DNA from 2 places in the Microbacterium sp. LWH11-1.2 genome. Region 1 is predicted to be linked to the other one. Evidence: riboswitches for the same ligand, from Rfam matches in the RefSeq annotation. Region 1 holds a riboswitch; the other holds the start of a gene.
The links. A riboswitch is a leader RNA that binds a small molecule or an ion and turns the genes downstream of it on or off. The one in region 1 is predicted to bind thiamine pyrophosphate.
Positions count from the first base shown of each region.

Region 1 (7,313 bases):
CCGTTCGGGATCGCGAAGCGGTGGTTCTCGGGCAGGTCGGCGAGTTCTTCGTCGCCGTAGGTTTCGATAGCCGCCGCGCGCTCTTCGTCGTAGACATCCGAGATGCGCTTGAGGAAAACCAGCGGGAAGATGTACTGCTTGTAGTCGCCGGCGTCGATGAGTCCGCGCAGAATGACGGCGGCGCCCCACAGGTAGTTCTCCAGCTCATGCTGGCTGATCTTCCCAGTCATGCGCCGAGCCCCCACTCCGCCAGCTCCGCTTCGAGGGTCGCTCGAGTTTCCCTCGCACGCTCGTGTGCCGCTTCGAGGTTCGCCAGGGCATCGGCGATGCTGATCTTCTCGCCGGTGTCAGCGGGTGCGACGTATAGCGGGATGTTGAGGTTGAACTCGTTGCCCTCGATCTCGGCCAGGTCGGCGACGTGGGCACGCCCCTCGATGCCTGCGAATCCGCGGTACGCGTCGAACAGTTCCTTCGCATGCTCAGGTTCGAGGGTGTTTTGGTTGCGTCCCTTCTTCATCAGGCCCTCACCGTTGATAAACAGCACCTTGTCCTGTTGGTCGAGGGGTCGCTGGTGACGCAGGATCAGCACACAGGCTGCGAGGCCCGTGCCGTAGAACAGGTTCGGGGCAAGACCGATGACGGCTTCGACCTTCTTCGCCTTCAGGATATGGGTGCGGATGCGCGCCTCTGCGCCCTGGCGGAACAGCGCACCCTGAGGCAGCACGACCGCTACCCGGCCCGTGTTCGGGTCGGCCGAGGTGAGCATGTGCTGCACCCATGCCCAGTCGGCGTATCCCTTGGGCGGGACTCCGCCGAGCTGGTTCCGTCCCCACCGGTCGGATGCCCACTCGACGTCACCCCACGCCTTGAGGGAGAACGGCGGATTCGCTACGACATTGTCGAACCGCGCGAGCCTATTGCCTGTGTAGAAGGCGGGGTTGCGCAGGGTGTCCTCTCTCACGACCTTGAAGTCCTCTACCCCGTGAAGGAGCAGGTTCATGCGCGCGATCGCCGAGGTCGCGAGCACCTTCTCCTGACCGTAGAGCTTCCCCCACAACGTCTTGGGGCTGCCGCCGGCATCCTTCACGTGCTCGATGACCTCGATCAGCATGCCACCCGTCCCGCATGCGGGATCGTAGACGCTCTCACCCTCCTGCGGATCGAGGATGTTCACGAGCAGACCGACGACTGAGCGCGGGGTGTAGTACTCGCCGGCCTTCTTGTTCGACTGGTCGGCGAACCGCTTGATGAGGTACTCATACGCGTTGCCGAAGACATCCGGTGCGACATTCGCGTTACTCAGAGTCTTCGTCGAGAAGTGCTCGATGAGGTCGGCGAGCTTGCGGTCGGGGAGCTTGTCCTTATTGGTCCAGTTCGCGTTGCCGAAGATGCCGTACAGCGTCTCGGGGTTAGCTTTCTCGATCTCGCGGAACGCGATCTGCAGGGCGGGGCCGATGTTCTCGGTCTTCTCGCGAACGTCCGACCAAAGGTTGCCGTCGGGGACGGCGAAGCGGTGGTTCTCGGCGAACGAGGCGAACTCGTGGTCGCCGCCGGACTCCTCGAGTGCCCGCTCGAACTCTTCGAGGTACACGTCGCTGATCCGCTTGAAGAACATGAGCGGAAAGATGTAGGCCTTGAAGTCGGCTTGGTCAATGCTGCCGCGTAGGAGGTCAGCGGCACGGGCAAGGTACTGCTCCAGCTCGGCGAGCGACATGGAATCAATCCGCGCGGGTCGCTGGCCCGACGAGAGCGGGACATCCGTGCTCACGCGTGTTCCTCCGAGGTGGCGGCATCGACGATGTTGTGGAGACTTGGCTGGCGTCCTTCGGTCAGCTCGGTAGCGGCCCTGCTGACCAGCTGGGCGCGAGCGGCCAAGAAATCGTCGAAGTGCGGTCTCACCAGCTGCGCGAGCTCGGCGCCCTCCACATCGAGCGGATATGGCCCAGCCGCGACAAGAAGCGAATATGGGACGAGGTGCGTCGTGAGACGCGCACGCACATCGCTGGGGTCTGGCGCCTTCTGCGCCCGGTCTTCCAAGTACTGGATGGGATCCAGCCGGCCGATCGTACGATTGGTCTTCCAGGTAATGAGCGCGCAGTTGAGGGCGAGGTACGAGTTGATCCCCGCAGCACGGAGGAGGGCGTCGGGGAAGAGGTGGTGATACTCGCGGCGACCGATGTTGTCCGCCGAAAGTTTTGTATCGTCGGCGAAGTCGCGTGCACCGAAATAGGTCGACGTTGCGAGGACCGCTCGTCCGAGTCGATCGGCCTTCTTCGACCAGTCCGCCGCAAGCAGATCTCGGTGCGTCGGCAGCGGGTACAGCTCGCGGTCGAAGACGGGCACGCTGTCCAGCTCGCCCGCACCATCCAGATACGCCCGCAGAGGTGCGTGGTCGGCGGCAGCTCGCGTAGCGGCTGCACCGACATAGCGAGTGGTGAAGAACGCTGACCAAAGATACCTACGCACGAGCTGGTCGACGCGGGCCCGCTCGTCGCCATCCGCCGCTGAATTCGCGAGGAGAGCGGCAGCGACGGGCAACGGGGGCCCACTCGGGATCTGCGACGACGCGAAGATCCCTTCGCCGGCGAGAAGTTCGGTGAGGCGCTCGAGCCCTGCCGACATCGTGTCCCAGTCGGCTACGAACTTGGCGTAGTCGAGCTCGTAGTAGCCCTTCTGGTTGGGCTGCTTGCCCTGCATCAGCGCGGAGACTTGCAAAACCGCGTCACCAACATCGCCGAAGTATCGAGCCAGCGCAGGCTGGGCCTCGTTCAATGCTCGCAGCCACTCCCGCAGGCGCACCCCCGTGGCGTTCTCGAGCTCGGCGACGACGATGTCGTACGCCCGCAATGGCTTGGCGTTTGTGTTCATGTTGATGAACACGCGCAGCGCAACGTCCTTATGCGTGGCAGCCGGGAGCCTGAGGTACGGCAGGTTGTAGTGCCTCACCCGCTCGCGGAGCGGGCCAATCCATTGTTCTTTCAGGACGCTCCTACTTGCACTGACTGCGCGCTCCGCAAGAAGTACCTGTACTTGTTCCTCGGCGCTCGCTGCTGCATCGATGGTCGGCGCAGGGTACGCGGCATCCACCCAGCGGTCGATCTGATCTCCGCTGGGGTCGAGAAGGCGAACGGGAACCAATCCGCGTCGTCGACACTCGGCCGGGTCATCAGCCCACAACGGCTTGACACCGCGGCGATCGCGCCAGCGGACGACTGCTCTAACTGACAGACCGTGATCGTCGTTGTCGGGATCTTCGTCCAGCTCTGGCACGTGAATGAAATACGTCGCGTCAGAGCTCGTCGCCTTGAGCGCCTGCCACAGGGCCGTCAATCGCTGCTGACCATCGAGGAGGTGCTCGGTGACCTTCGAGCTCGGCTCCGGCGCGGTCGCAAGCGGGCGAGAGTGGAACTTCTCCTCGTCGCCAACGTCCAAGATCAGCGTGATGCCCAAGGGGAGATCCTGGATGATCGTGGTGAGCATGGATGCAACTCGACCCCGGTCCCAGGCGACACCCCTTTGGAAACTCGGAAGCCGGAGCTGACCGCTGCTGATTCGATGCAGCCAATCGTCGATCGGGCGATTCAGGGCCTCGCTACGGTTACGCTCGTCGCTCACTGCGCAACTCTTCTCTTCTCTACTCACCACGTTGGCAACTTCTCCAGACTAGTGATGAGGGCCGGTACCTGACGCTCGTATACACGCAGTCGTCGCTTTTTGACTACATACCGGCTTACAGATGGCACCGCTACCGGACCCGGTCGCCGGAAGAGACTCAAGACATAGAACTGAACCGCTCCCCCGAGCTCACCTGCTGCGCCACTCGCCGCAGCGCCAGCAGCAACGGCTCCACCAGCACCGACCCGAGCACCACGTACCGCACCGCGGCCTCGGCTGATTCCTCCGGCACCCCGGCGATCTCGGCATCCGCGATCCTCCGAATGCTCGCGAGGTACTCCGCCATCACGGCATCCGGCACGACAAAACCCGCGCGCTCCAACCTCTGGAGCGCCCGCGCTACCGCGTGGAGCACCGCGGGGTCGCACATCCCCGGCTGCCACCCGAGCCCAGCAACCAAGGCCTCGGCCTCCGCCCGATCCAGCTCCTCATCCGCTGGCGGAGTGATCGCCGCATGAGCCTCGCCCAGCAGCAGGTGCGGACTCTCCGGCGGATCGTCCAGCGCCCCGAGCACCCGCCGCGTCTCGGCGATGCTCACCCCCGCATCGAGCAGCGCCCGGATCACCCGCAGCCGCTCCACGTGCTTCTCGCCATAGGCGGCCTGCGTCGGCGCGCTGCGCTCACCCTCGGGCAGCAGACCCTCGCGCAGGTAGTACTTGATCGTCGGCACGGTCACACCCGTCCGGGCTGACAGTTCGGAAATTCTCATGGCCACCTCTTGACTTCGATAGTAGCGCTATCCATTATGGATAGTGACACTATCGAATCAAGAGGAGTCATCATGTCGAAAGTCATCACGGGCCGCATGACCCACCGCCACGAGGGCGAGCTCGTCGTGTTCCACATCGGGATGCAGATCAACCGCTGGTGGCGACCCGACCTGTGGCTGCCCACCTTCTTCGCCATGCCGCCGATGCTGCGCGAACTCTCCATGGATCCCGACTCGGGCATGCTCGGCTACCAGTTGCTGTTCGGATCCGGCGGTCCCTACGTCGTGCAGTACTGGTCATCCGTCGACAAGCTGTACGCTTACGCGTCCAGCCCCTCGCAGGAGCACCGCCCCGCCTGGACCCGCTTCAACAAGATGGCGCGCAAAGCTCCGGGCGCAGTCGGCATCTGGCACGAGACCTTCCTCGTCGACCGCGCCGAGAGCGTGTACGTGTCGACGAAGCCGATGGGGCTGCCGAAGGCGACGGAGATGGTCGAGGTGGGGAAGCGGCAGGACCGGGCTCAGGCGCGGTTCGCGGAAGGGCGGACGGTGTCTGGCCAGGCGCAGTCCCCGGAGATCTTGAGCGAACCGCGCCTCCCCTAGACTTCCTTCCAACCACAGGGGAGTCCCGGCAGGGGCTGAGAGGGCGCTGACGCAGCGCCGACCCTCACACCTGATGCGGGTCATGCCGCCGTAGGAAGTCGAGTCATATGTCGCGCCTCATCACCGAGCCCGAAACGTCCTCCCGAGCACGAAAGGCCGTTCGCGGCGGATTGCTCGGCAACTTCGTCGACCAGGTCGATATCTTCCTGCCGGTGATCGCGCTCGCCCCCGCAGCCGCGGTCGTGCTGGGCCCCGACCCCGCTCAGACCGGCCTGATCTTCGTCGCCACCCTTCTCGGACGCCCGCTCGGAGCCGCCGTCTTCGGAAGCCTCGCCGACCGCTACGGTCGCACGAGCACCACCAAGATCGCGATCGCCGGCATCGCGATCACAACGCTCCTGATCGCCCTGATCCCGAACCACGACCTCGGTGGTGCAGCGACGCTCTGGGCGTTCGTCGCCCTCCGCTTCGTCGGCGGCATCTTCCTCGGCGGCGAATACTCCGCGGCGATCCCGCTCGCCATGGAATGGTCCGCCCCACGCCGGCGCGGCCTGCTCAGCGGCGGCATCATGGCCATGTCCCCGCTCGCGAACTCCTTCATCGCCGCGCTCACCCTGACGCTCCTGCAGGTGCTCGGAGCCGACGACTACGCAATGTGGGGATGGCGGATGCCGTTCATCGCCGGCGCCCTGCTCGCGGTGGCGCTGTTCTTCTACTACTCCGCCGGGGTCCACGATTCCCCGGTCTCGACGAGCGCCCGACACCCCCGCACTCGACCTCTGGCCGACATTCTGGTCGGACCGTTCCGCCACCAGCTCTGGCAGGTGTTCACGCTGATGACCGGCCTCTGGCTGTTCACGCAGATGGCGATCCCCGTGCTCACCGGCCTGTTGAGCAAAGCACCCCAGATCGGCCCGACCACCGTGCCGCTCATCATGCTGGTCGCCACCCTCGTCTCGGCCGCGGCGATGATCGCCAGCGGTGCAATCTCGCAGCGGATCGGACGGCGACGCTTCTTCGTCGTCTTCGGAGGCCTCGCGATCATCGCCGCTCCGCTGGCCCTCATGTGGGCGATGTCCTCTCAGGGAGCTGGCGCCGTGCTGGCCGTCACCGTCGTGCAGATCGTCACCGTGTCGGCCTACGGCCCGGTCGGCGCCTACCTCGCCGAGCGCTTTCCCGCTGCCGTGCGATCGAGCGGATACGGGGTCGGCTACTCGCTCTCCATGGTGATCCCCGCGCTCTACCCGTTCTGGCTGCCCGGATTCCAGAGCTCGCTCGGCGCTGGCCCTGCGGTGGCCGTCGTGCTCGCCGCGGCGGCTGCGCTGCTCGTCATCGGCGCGCTCCTCGGCCCTGATCCCGACCGTGCTTCGCCATTGGAGTGAAGGGCGGTGGGATGTGGCCGCGATACGCTTACGCGTCCAGCCCGTCGCAGGAGCACCGCCCCGCCTGGACCTGCTTCAACAGGATGGCGCGCAAGGCTCCGGGAGCGGTCGGCATCTGGCACGAGACCTTCCTCGTCGACCGCGCCGAGACCGTTTATGTGTCGATCAAGCCGATGGGGCTACCGAAAGCGACGGAGTTGGTCGAGGTCGGGAAGCGACAGGACCGGGCGCAGGCGCGGTTTGCGGAAAGGCAGACGGCGGTAGTGAACAGCACCACGTCACATCGCTCGGGAGAGTTGCGCATCGGCGAGGCTCACCTATACTGCGGTCAGCATCCAGCGCAGAGAGGCGTGGCAACGCGATGACCGATTTCGAACCGAAGTACGTGGAGTACGCGGAGTGGCATGACGCGGCGAAGCGAAGTTACTTGGAACCGGCGAGGTTGACGGCCGTCCGATTGCTAGAAGAGCTGCTCGACGATCGCGTTGATTCAGTCGATCGGAATCGCTTTCGCATATCAACTAGCCGCGTCAAGACAGCCCAACGGTCCTTCGCAAAACTCGGTCGCGCTAAGTACAGCGGTCAAGTGAACGATTACGAAGATGTGCCGCAGGTTCTGGACGACCTCGTGGGCCTTCGACTTATCTGCAACAATCTCTCCGATATCAACACGTTTCAGGAACTGGTGGGTGAGCTGCCGATCGACGCCGACGAGCAATCGAGCCTGGCCGTCGAGCGCGATTCACATCGGGACTACTTTACGAATCCGAAGGCGTCCGGCTATCGGGCCTACCACGTGAACTTCGTCGTTCCGGTTCCTCAGATGAACGGAACCAGGCGCGTTTGCGTCGAGGTGCAGGCTAGAACACTGCTCCAGGACGGTTGGGGCGAGCTCACGCATGAGGACACATACAAGCCGGGATCGACGGTTCCTGAGTGGATTG
Region 1 is NZ_CP151636.1:785,354-792,666, forward strand. It holds gene MRBLWH11_RS03630 (class I SAM-dependent DNA methyltransferase) at 1-230, opposite strand, end outside; gene MRBLWH11_RS03635 (class I SAM-dependent DNA methyltransferase) at 227-1,768, opposite strand; gene MRBLWH11_RS03640 (DUF262 domain-containing protein) at 1,765-3,645, opposite strand; gene MRBLWH11_RS03645 (MerR family transcriptional regulator) at 3,773-4,384, opposite strand; gene MRBLWH11_RS03650 (DUF4188 domain-containing protein) at 4,457-4,987, shown strand; TPP riboswitch at 4,994-5,101, shown strand; gene MRBLWH11_RS03655 (MFS transporter) at 5,095-6,369, shown strand; gene MRBLWH11_RS03660 (DUF4188 domain-containing protein) at 6,381-6,734, shown strand; gene MRBLWH11_RS03665 (hypothetical protein) at 6,731-7,313, shown strand, end outside.

Region 2 (7,313 bases), 830 kb from region 1:
GACATGGGTGCTCCTCTGATCTGCCGGACGGGTTACTTCGGCGCCATGCGGATGGCGCCGTCGAGACGGATGGTCTCGCCGTTGAGGTAGCCGTTGTCGACGATGTGCTCCACCAGCGCGGCGTACTCGTCGGGACGGCCGAGGCGCGACGGGAACGGCACCTGCTGGCCGAGCGAGTCCTGCGCGGCCTGCGGCAGCCCCATCAGCATCGGCGTCTCCATGATGCCGGGGGCGATGGTGCACACGCGGATGCCGTAGCGGGCGAGCTCGCGGGCCACCGGGAGGGTCATCGCGTGCACGCCGCCCTTGGACGCGGAGTAGGCGGGCTGGCCGATCTGCCCGTCGAAGGCCGCGACGCTCGCGGTGTTCACGATCACGCCGCGATCGCCGCTCTCGGTGGGCTCGTTCTTCGCGATGACGGCAGCGGCCTGCGAGGTCACGTTGAACGTGCCGACGAGGTTGATGCGGACCACGCGCTCGAAGTCGGCGAGCACGGCGGGGTTCCCGTCGCGGTCGAGCACCTTGGCGGGCGGAGCGATCCCCGCGCAGTTCACGACGACGCGCAGCGGTGCGGCCGCCTGGGCCGCGGCGACGGCATCGCGCACCTCGTCGGCGCTGGTGACGTCGGCGGGCACGAACAGTCCGCCGAGCTCTTCGGCGATCTCCGCGCCCTTCGACGAGGCGAGGTCGACGATGGTGACGTGCGCGCCCGCCTTCGTGAGTCGTCGTGCTGTGGCGAGCCCGAGCCCGGACGCCCCTCCCGTGATGAGAGCACCCTGTCCGCTGACCTGCATCTGTTCTCCTTCGAACGTGTGCGACTGCTGCTTCTGAAACGCAGTCTCAGCCTACGTGGTTCTCCGTGCAGTCACGAAGCCGGGTCCGGGTATCGCACCGTGCGTCAGGATGGAGGCATGACGATTCCCACGGAACCGGTCGCCGTCCCCGAGAAGGTCCGCCGCCTCGCGCGTGGTGCGGACCTGGTCTGCGTCTGGGACAACGACTACGGCGGGCTCACCTTCCGAGCGACAGGTGCAGGCGATCCGTTCTACATCAAGTGGGGACCGCGGAACCTCGAGTTCAGCCTGCAGGACGAGGCCGAGCGGATGGCCTGGGCCTCCCGCTGGATCGCCGTGCCGACGGTGATCGAGCAGGGACAGGATGACACGCACGAGTGGCTCGTGACCGCGGCGATCGACGGCCTCAGCGCCGTGGACCCGCGCTGGGTCGCCGAACCCGCGACCGCTGTGCGCGCCGTCGGCGAGGCCCTGCGGGCGATGCACGACGCGCTCCCCGTCGAGGAGTGCCCGTGGGAGTGGAGCATCGCCTCGCGCATCGCGAACGCCGAAGGGCGCGGCATCGAGGTGCCGGACACGCTGCGCACCGCCCCGCCCATCGATCGCCTCGTCGTCAGCCACGGCGACGCCTGCTGCCCGAACACCCTCGTCGGCGACGACGGGCGCTGGATCGCCCACGTCGACCTCGCGCTGCTCGGGACCGCCGACCGCTGGGCCGACCTGGCCGTCGCCTCCATGAGCACGGAGTGGAACTACGGCCCCGGCTGGGAGGACGCACTCATCGAGGCCTACGGTCTCGAACCCGATCGCGAGCGCCTCGCCTACTACCGGGACCTCTGGAACGCGACCTGACGATCGCCTCGACTCGGGCTCAGCTCCAGACGAAGCGGAACGTGCCGAGGGCCACAGCGGCGGCGAGCGCCAGCGCCATGATCGCGACGCCCCCGAGCACGGCGACGGCATCCCGCGGATGCAGCCGCGACGGCCGCGACCAGGTGCGCGGGCTGCCGGACCCGAAGCCCCGCGCCTCCATCGCCAGCGCGAGCTTCGACCCTCGACGCACGGCGAACACGAGCAGCACGAAAGCCATCGAGAAGAACCGCCGCAGCGCTCCGCGGTCGCCGACGCCGCGCGCCCGGCGGGCGAGGCCCATGGTGCGCCAGTCGTCGAGGAACAGTCCGAGCATCCGCGTGCCGGCGAGGATGCCGAGCACGAAACGGCTCGGCAGCTTCGCGACCTGCGACAGTGCGTCCGCGAGCTGCGTGGGGTCCGTGCCGCCGAACAGGAGGATGGTCGGCAGGCCGAGGGCGATCACGCGCAGACTCACCGCGATCGCGAGGACGATCGATCCCTCGCTGATGGTCGCGAAGCCGAAGGTCCAGTAGACGCGACCGGCAGGTTCCGCGTAGAGCAGCATGCTGATCCCGGCGATCGGCGCGAAGATCATGATCGGCAGCAGCCGTTTCAGCACCGTGGCGAGGCGCAGGCCCGTCAGCGGCAGGCACAGTAGCTGCAGCCCGATCGCGACCAGGGCGCTCGTGACGTCGATCGATGCGAAGAGCGGCACCGAGAGCAGCAGCGCGAGCAGCAGCTTGGTCACCGGGTTGACGCCGTCGAGCCACGCCGCCCTGACGGTCTCGGTCGTGGTCACGATGCCGCCCCCAGCTCGATGCGGTGACCGCCGAGGTGCCGGATCACGGCATCGTCGTGGGTGACCGCGACGATCGAGCGACCGCGAGCGATCTCCTCCTGCAGCAGCGCGACCAGGGAGATCCATCCGCGGCGGTCCTGCCCGAAGGTCGGCTCGTCGAGCACGATCACCTCGGGTGCGCCCGCGAGCACGGTCGCCACCGAGAGGCGCCTCTTCTGTCCGCCCGAGAGAGAGAACGGATTGGCGAGCGCGAGAGGCGCGAGGCCCAGCCGCTCGAGCAGCTCGTCGACGACGGCATCCGTCTTCGACTGGGTCCACCCGAGAGCGCGCGGTCCGACGGCGAGCTCGTCGCGCAGAGTCTGCGCGAGGAACTGGTGCTCGGGCTCCTGGAACACCATGCCGATGCGGGTGAGCAGCTCGCGAGAGGTCCAGCGGATGGGACGGACCCCGCGGCGCCCGGCGAGTTCGGGCGCGGCGCGCACCTCGCCGTCGTGTTCGGGGACGAGGCCGGCGAGAGTGAGCGCGAGCGTCGACTTCCCCGCGCCGTTCGGCCCGGTGATCACGGTCGCGTTCGCCCGCGGGACACGCAGGTCGAGCCCCGCCTGCACGACCACGCCGGGTTCCCTGGCGACCGCGAGCCGGGACGCCGTGAGGGCGTCGGATGCCGGCACCTGCTGCAGCACCGGGAGCTCGATGCCGCGATCGGGCACCCACACCCCGGCGTCGGCGAGCGTGGCCCCGTGCTCGGCGAACACCCGATGGGGCGGGCCGTCCGCCAGCAGGCCTCCGTCGGCGGCGAGCACGATCACCCGCGTCATCAGGTCGATCCAGACAGGCGTGCGGTGCTCGACGACGATCAGCGTCGCACCGGTCGCGGTGACAGCACGCTCGACGCTGGCCCGCACCTCGTGCACGCCGTCGGGGTCGAGGTTGGCCGTCGGCTCATCGAGCAGGAGGAGCCCTGGCCGCATGGCCAGCACGCCGGCGAGCACGAGTCGCTGCTTCTGCCCTCCCGACAGCGCCTTGGTCGCGCGGTGGAGCGGTACGTCGAGGCCCACGGCATCCATCGCCTCGGCGACCCGGCCAGGGATCTCGGATGCCGCGACGCCCAGGTTCTCGCACCCGAAGGCGATGTCGTCACCCACCTTGGACAGCACGATCCCGGCGTCCGGATCCTGGAGCACCAGACCGACCTGTCCGCGCCGAGACTCCGGGGCGGCCCCGTCGACGAGCAGCGAGCCGTGACGGTCGCCTTCATCGGCGTCTCCGAGCACGCCCGCGAGGCCGGCGAGCAGCGTGGACTTGCCGGCACCGGAGGCGCCGAGGAGCAGCACGCGCTCCCCGGGCTCGATCGTGAAGCTCACATCGGTGACCGCCGGGCGCTTTCGACCGGCGTAGCGCCACCCCCAGCCCGCGGCCTGCACGCGGGCCGGGGCGGCGACACTCACGCTCAGACCTCGCGCACGTGCTCTCGCCCGACGGCGAAGCGGCTCAGTGCGCCCGTGACCGCCAGAGCGCGCACGAGCAGCCAGCCGAGGACGCCGGCCAGGATCGCTCCGGAGACGACGACGCTGACCAGGTAGATCGTGTTGAACTCGAGCGACTTCAGGATGTTCGGCGAGCTGCCGTAGAAGAGCTCGAACACCCACGCGGCAGCTGCCGCACCCGTACCGGCCAGTGCGGCGACGACGATGCCGAAGCGGCGGTAGAAGAACAGCGCGAAGATGATCTCCGCACCGAGTCCCTGGACGAGTCCGGAGAGCACCGTGGAGACCCCCCAGACGTTGCCGATCAGCATCGAGACGATCGCCGCGACGAGCTCGACGACCAGCGCGGCGCCGGGCTTGCGGATCACGAGTCCGCCGACGACGCCACCGAGCAGCCAGACGCCGACGGCGATGCCGCCGAGACCGGGGGTCAGGGCATCGGCCGCGCCGAACCAGGCGTAGCCGATCGTGTTCCAGCCCCAGAAGACCAGGCCGATCGCGACGCCGAGCACTGCGGCGACGACGATGTCGACGACGCGCCAGCGGAAGAGGCCTGCGGCGGGTGTCTGACCCTGCGTCGTGGTGGACGCGGATGTGGACGTGGACGTACTCATCTGAACTCCTCCCTGCGCTGGCATGACCCAGATCAGGTTCGACGGTCGAAGCGCGATTCGCTCCCTCTCAGCCCGGCTCGCCGGACTCCCGTGGTTGTGCTGACGATCCTACCGCGTCCCGACACTCTGTGACCTCGGGGTGACTCCGCCGCGATCGCGGCCGGGATTCGGTACCGTAAACGAGTGACCCCTTCTGATCCCGCCGACGAGGCGACGGGCGTCCTGGGCGACGGTGCTCCTTCGGACACCTCCCCCGACGCCGATCGCGCCGCGTTCCCGTTCGGGACGGATGCCGCCACGCGCACGCCGGACCAGGCTTCTGCCTTCGCGACCGACGCCCTGTTCGCGGGCGATGCGCCGCCGCCGTCCTCGACCCACGTGCCCGCCCTCGCGGTCTCGGCCGTCGCCGTCGACGCGCTGTTCACCTCGGACCCGCCGCGTCCGGAGGCCGGCGAGGTCACGGCGGTCGAGAGCGTCCCGACTGAAACGGTCCCGACCGAGAGCGTCCCCACTGAGACGGTCCCGACCGAGCAGACCCTGTCCGACACCGCCCCGACCGAGACGGTCGCTGCGGGAAGCGTCCCGACCGAGGCCCCCACCGACGTCGTGGAGCCGCCTCTCTTCAAGCCGCGCGCCGATGCGCCGACGGCGACGCTCCCTCCCGAATCGTCCGCCGCGACGCCTGACGAGACCGACGGCGGGGCCGCGGCCCTGCAGGCGCCTCCCGCGCAGTGGGCCGACGAGGCCGTCACCGCGACCGCCCTGACCTGGGTCGACCCCGCGGCCGTCGCGCACCACACGTCCGTGGCGACGCTCGATGACGTCGCCGACGCCGAACAGTCCGACGGACTGATGCGCGATGCGCACCTGCGGCCGGCGATCACGCGTCCGGGTCTGCTGGTCCCGCTGGGCGTGCTCGCCGGGCTGGTCGCGGCCTATGCCGGCACGACGCTGCTCTGGCCGCTGCACGAGGTTCCTCCGACCGTGCAGACGATCGAGTTCGACACGATCCCCGCACCGGCAGCGACCCTCACCTGGCCGGCGCAGGGCAGCGCGGCCGTCGGGATCGCCGGTGTGAGCACGGCCGCCTCCACGCCGGACGCCGCGAGCATCGCCAGCATCACCAAGGTCGTGAGCACTCTGATGGTGCTCGACCGGATGCCGCTGGCCCTCGGCGAGCAGGGGCCGGAGTTCTCGTTCGACAGCGACGACGAGGATGAGTACTGGGAGTACCGGAGGTCGGACCAATCGGCCCTGGACGTGCCGGTCGACGGCGTGCTGACGGAGTATCAGCTGCTGCAGGGCACGCTGATGGGCTCGGCGAACAACTACATCGACCGGCTGGCCTCGGAGATCTGGGGGTCCGACGAGCAGTTCGCGGACGCCGCTGCCGTGTGGTTGCGGGAGCGCGGGCTCGGCGGCATCACCGTCGTCACGCCGTCCGGTTTCGACGAGGGCAACGTGGCGACCCCGGAGGCGCTGATCACGCTCGGCGAATGGGCGATGAAGAACCCGGTCTTCGCCGAGATCGTCGGAACCCCGGTGGTCGATCTGCCCGGAGCGGGCACAGTGGTCAACACGAACGGAATGCTCGTCGACCCGGGCGTCGTGGGCATCAAGACCGGATCACTGGTCGGGTGGAACCTGCTGACGGCGAAGGACCTCGCAGTCGGCGACACCACCGTGCGGCTCTACGCCGCGGTGCTGAACCAGGCGGATGACGAGCAGCGCCTCGCCGCGACGCGCGCGCTCTTCGCCGAGACCGAGGCCGCGCTGCAGGCGCAGGCCCCCGCCGTCGAGAAGGGCACGGTCGTCGGAGAGGTCACGACGCTCTGGGGCGAGAAGGTCGAGATCGTCACCGCTGACGACGCGAACGTCGTGCTCTGGAACGGGTCGACCGCGACCACGACGACGGACTTCGCCTTGGGCGACCAGCGCGAGCAGAAGGGCACGGTGGGCACACTGACCACGGCGGGCCCGCTCGACTCCGTGACGACACCGCTCGTGCTCGCGGAGGACGTCGAGGGGCCGAGTCCCTGGTGGCGGCTGACGCACCCGCTGCAGCTGCTCGGCATCCATTCCGACGAGTCCTGACCGGCTTCGACAACAGCACGACGCCCCACCCCGGAGAACGGGATGGGGCGTCGTGCTGTGCAGGTGATCAGGCCCGGCGACCGGAGTCGTCGGCACCGTCCTCCACCAGGCGCTGCGCGGCCGCGGCCTCTGCCGTCGGCGACTGCGCACCGACCGACGCGCCGGCTGCGGCGTCATCCGCCTCGGCCTGAGCACTGTCGTCGGCGTCGCCGGTGACGACGACCGGGGTCGTCCCGGTGAGCGCTTCTTCGGCATCGAGGTCGGTGGCCGCCTGCTCGAACTGCGACTGGTACAGGCGCCAGTAGGCGCCCTGCGCGGCGATGAGCTCGTCGTGCGTGCCCTTCTCCACGATGTCACCGTGCTCCATCACGAGGATGAGGTCGGCGTCGCGGATGGTCGACAGGCGGTGCGCGATCACGAACGACGTGCGGCCCTCACGGAGTGCCGCCATGGCGTGCTGCAGCAGCAGCTCGGTGCGGGTGTCGACCGCCGACGTGGCCTCATCGAGGATGAGGATCGACGGCTGCGCGACGAACGCGCGGGCGATGGTGATGAGCTGGCGCTCACCCGCCGAGACGTTCGAGGCGTCCTCGTCGAGGACCGTGTCGTAGCCCTCGGGGAGAGCGTGCACGAATCGGTCGACGTACGTCGCCTTGGCCGCCTCGAGAACCTC
Region 2 is NZ_CP151636.1:1,612,310-1,619,622, reverse strand. It holds gene MRBLWH11_RS07695 (NAD(P)-dependent oxidoreductase) at 1-5, opposite strand, end outside; gene MRBLWH11_RS07690 (SDR family NAD(P)-dependent oxidoreductase) at 33-794, opposite strand; gene MRBLWH11_RS07685 (aminoglycoside 3'-phosphotransferase) at 912-1,646, shown strand; gene MRBLWH11_RS07680 (energy-coupling factor transporter transmembrane component T) at 1,666-2,445, opposite strand; gene MRBLWH11_RS07675 (ATP-binding cassette domain-containing protein) at 2,442-3,899, opposite strand; gene MRBLWH11_RS07670 (ECF transporter S component) at 3,896-4,546, opposite strand; TPP riboswitch at 4,537-4,648, opposite strand; gene MRBLWH11_RS07665 (D-alanyl-D-alanine carboxypeptidase) at 4,730-6,640, shown strand; gene MRBLWH11_RS07660 (ABC transporter ATP-binding protein) at 6,708-7,313, opposite strand, start outside.
Region 2: another riboswitch for thiamine pyrophosphate. It lies ahead of MRBLWH11_RS07670 (ECF transporter S component); the one in region 1 lies ahead of MRBLWH11_RS03655 (MFS transporter).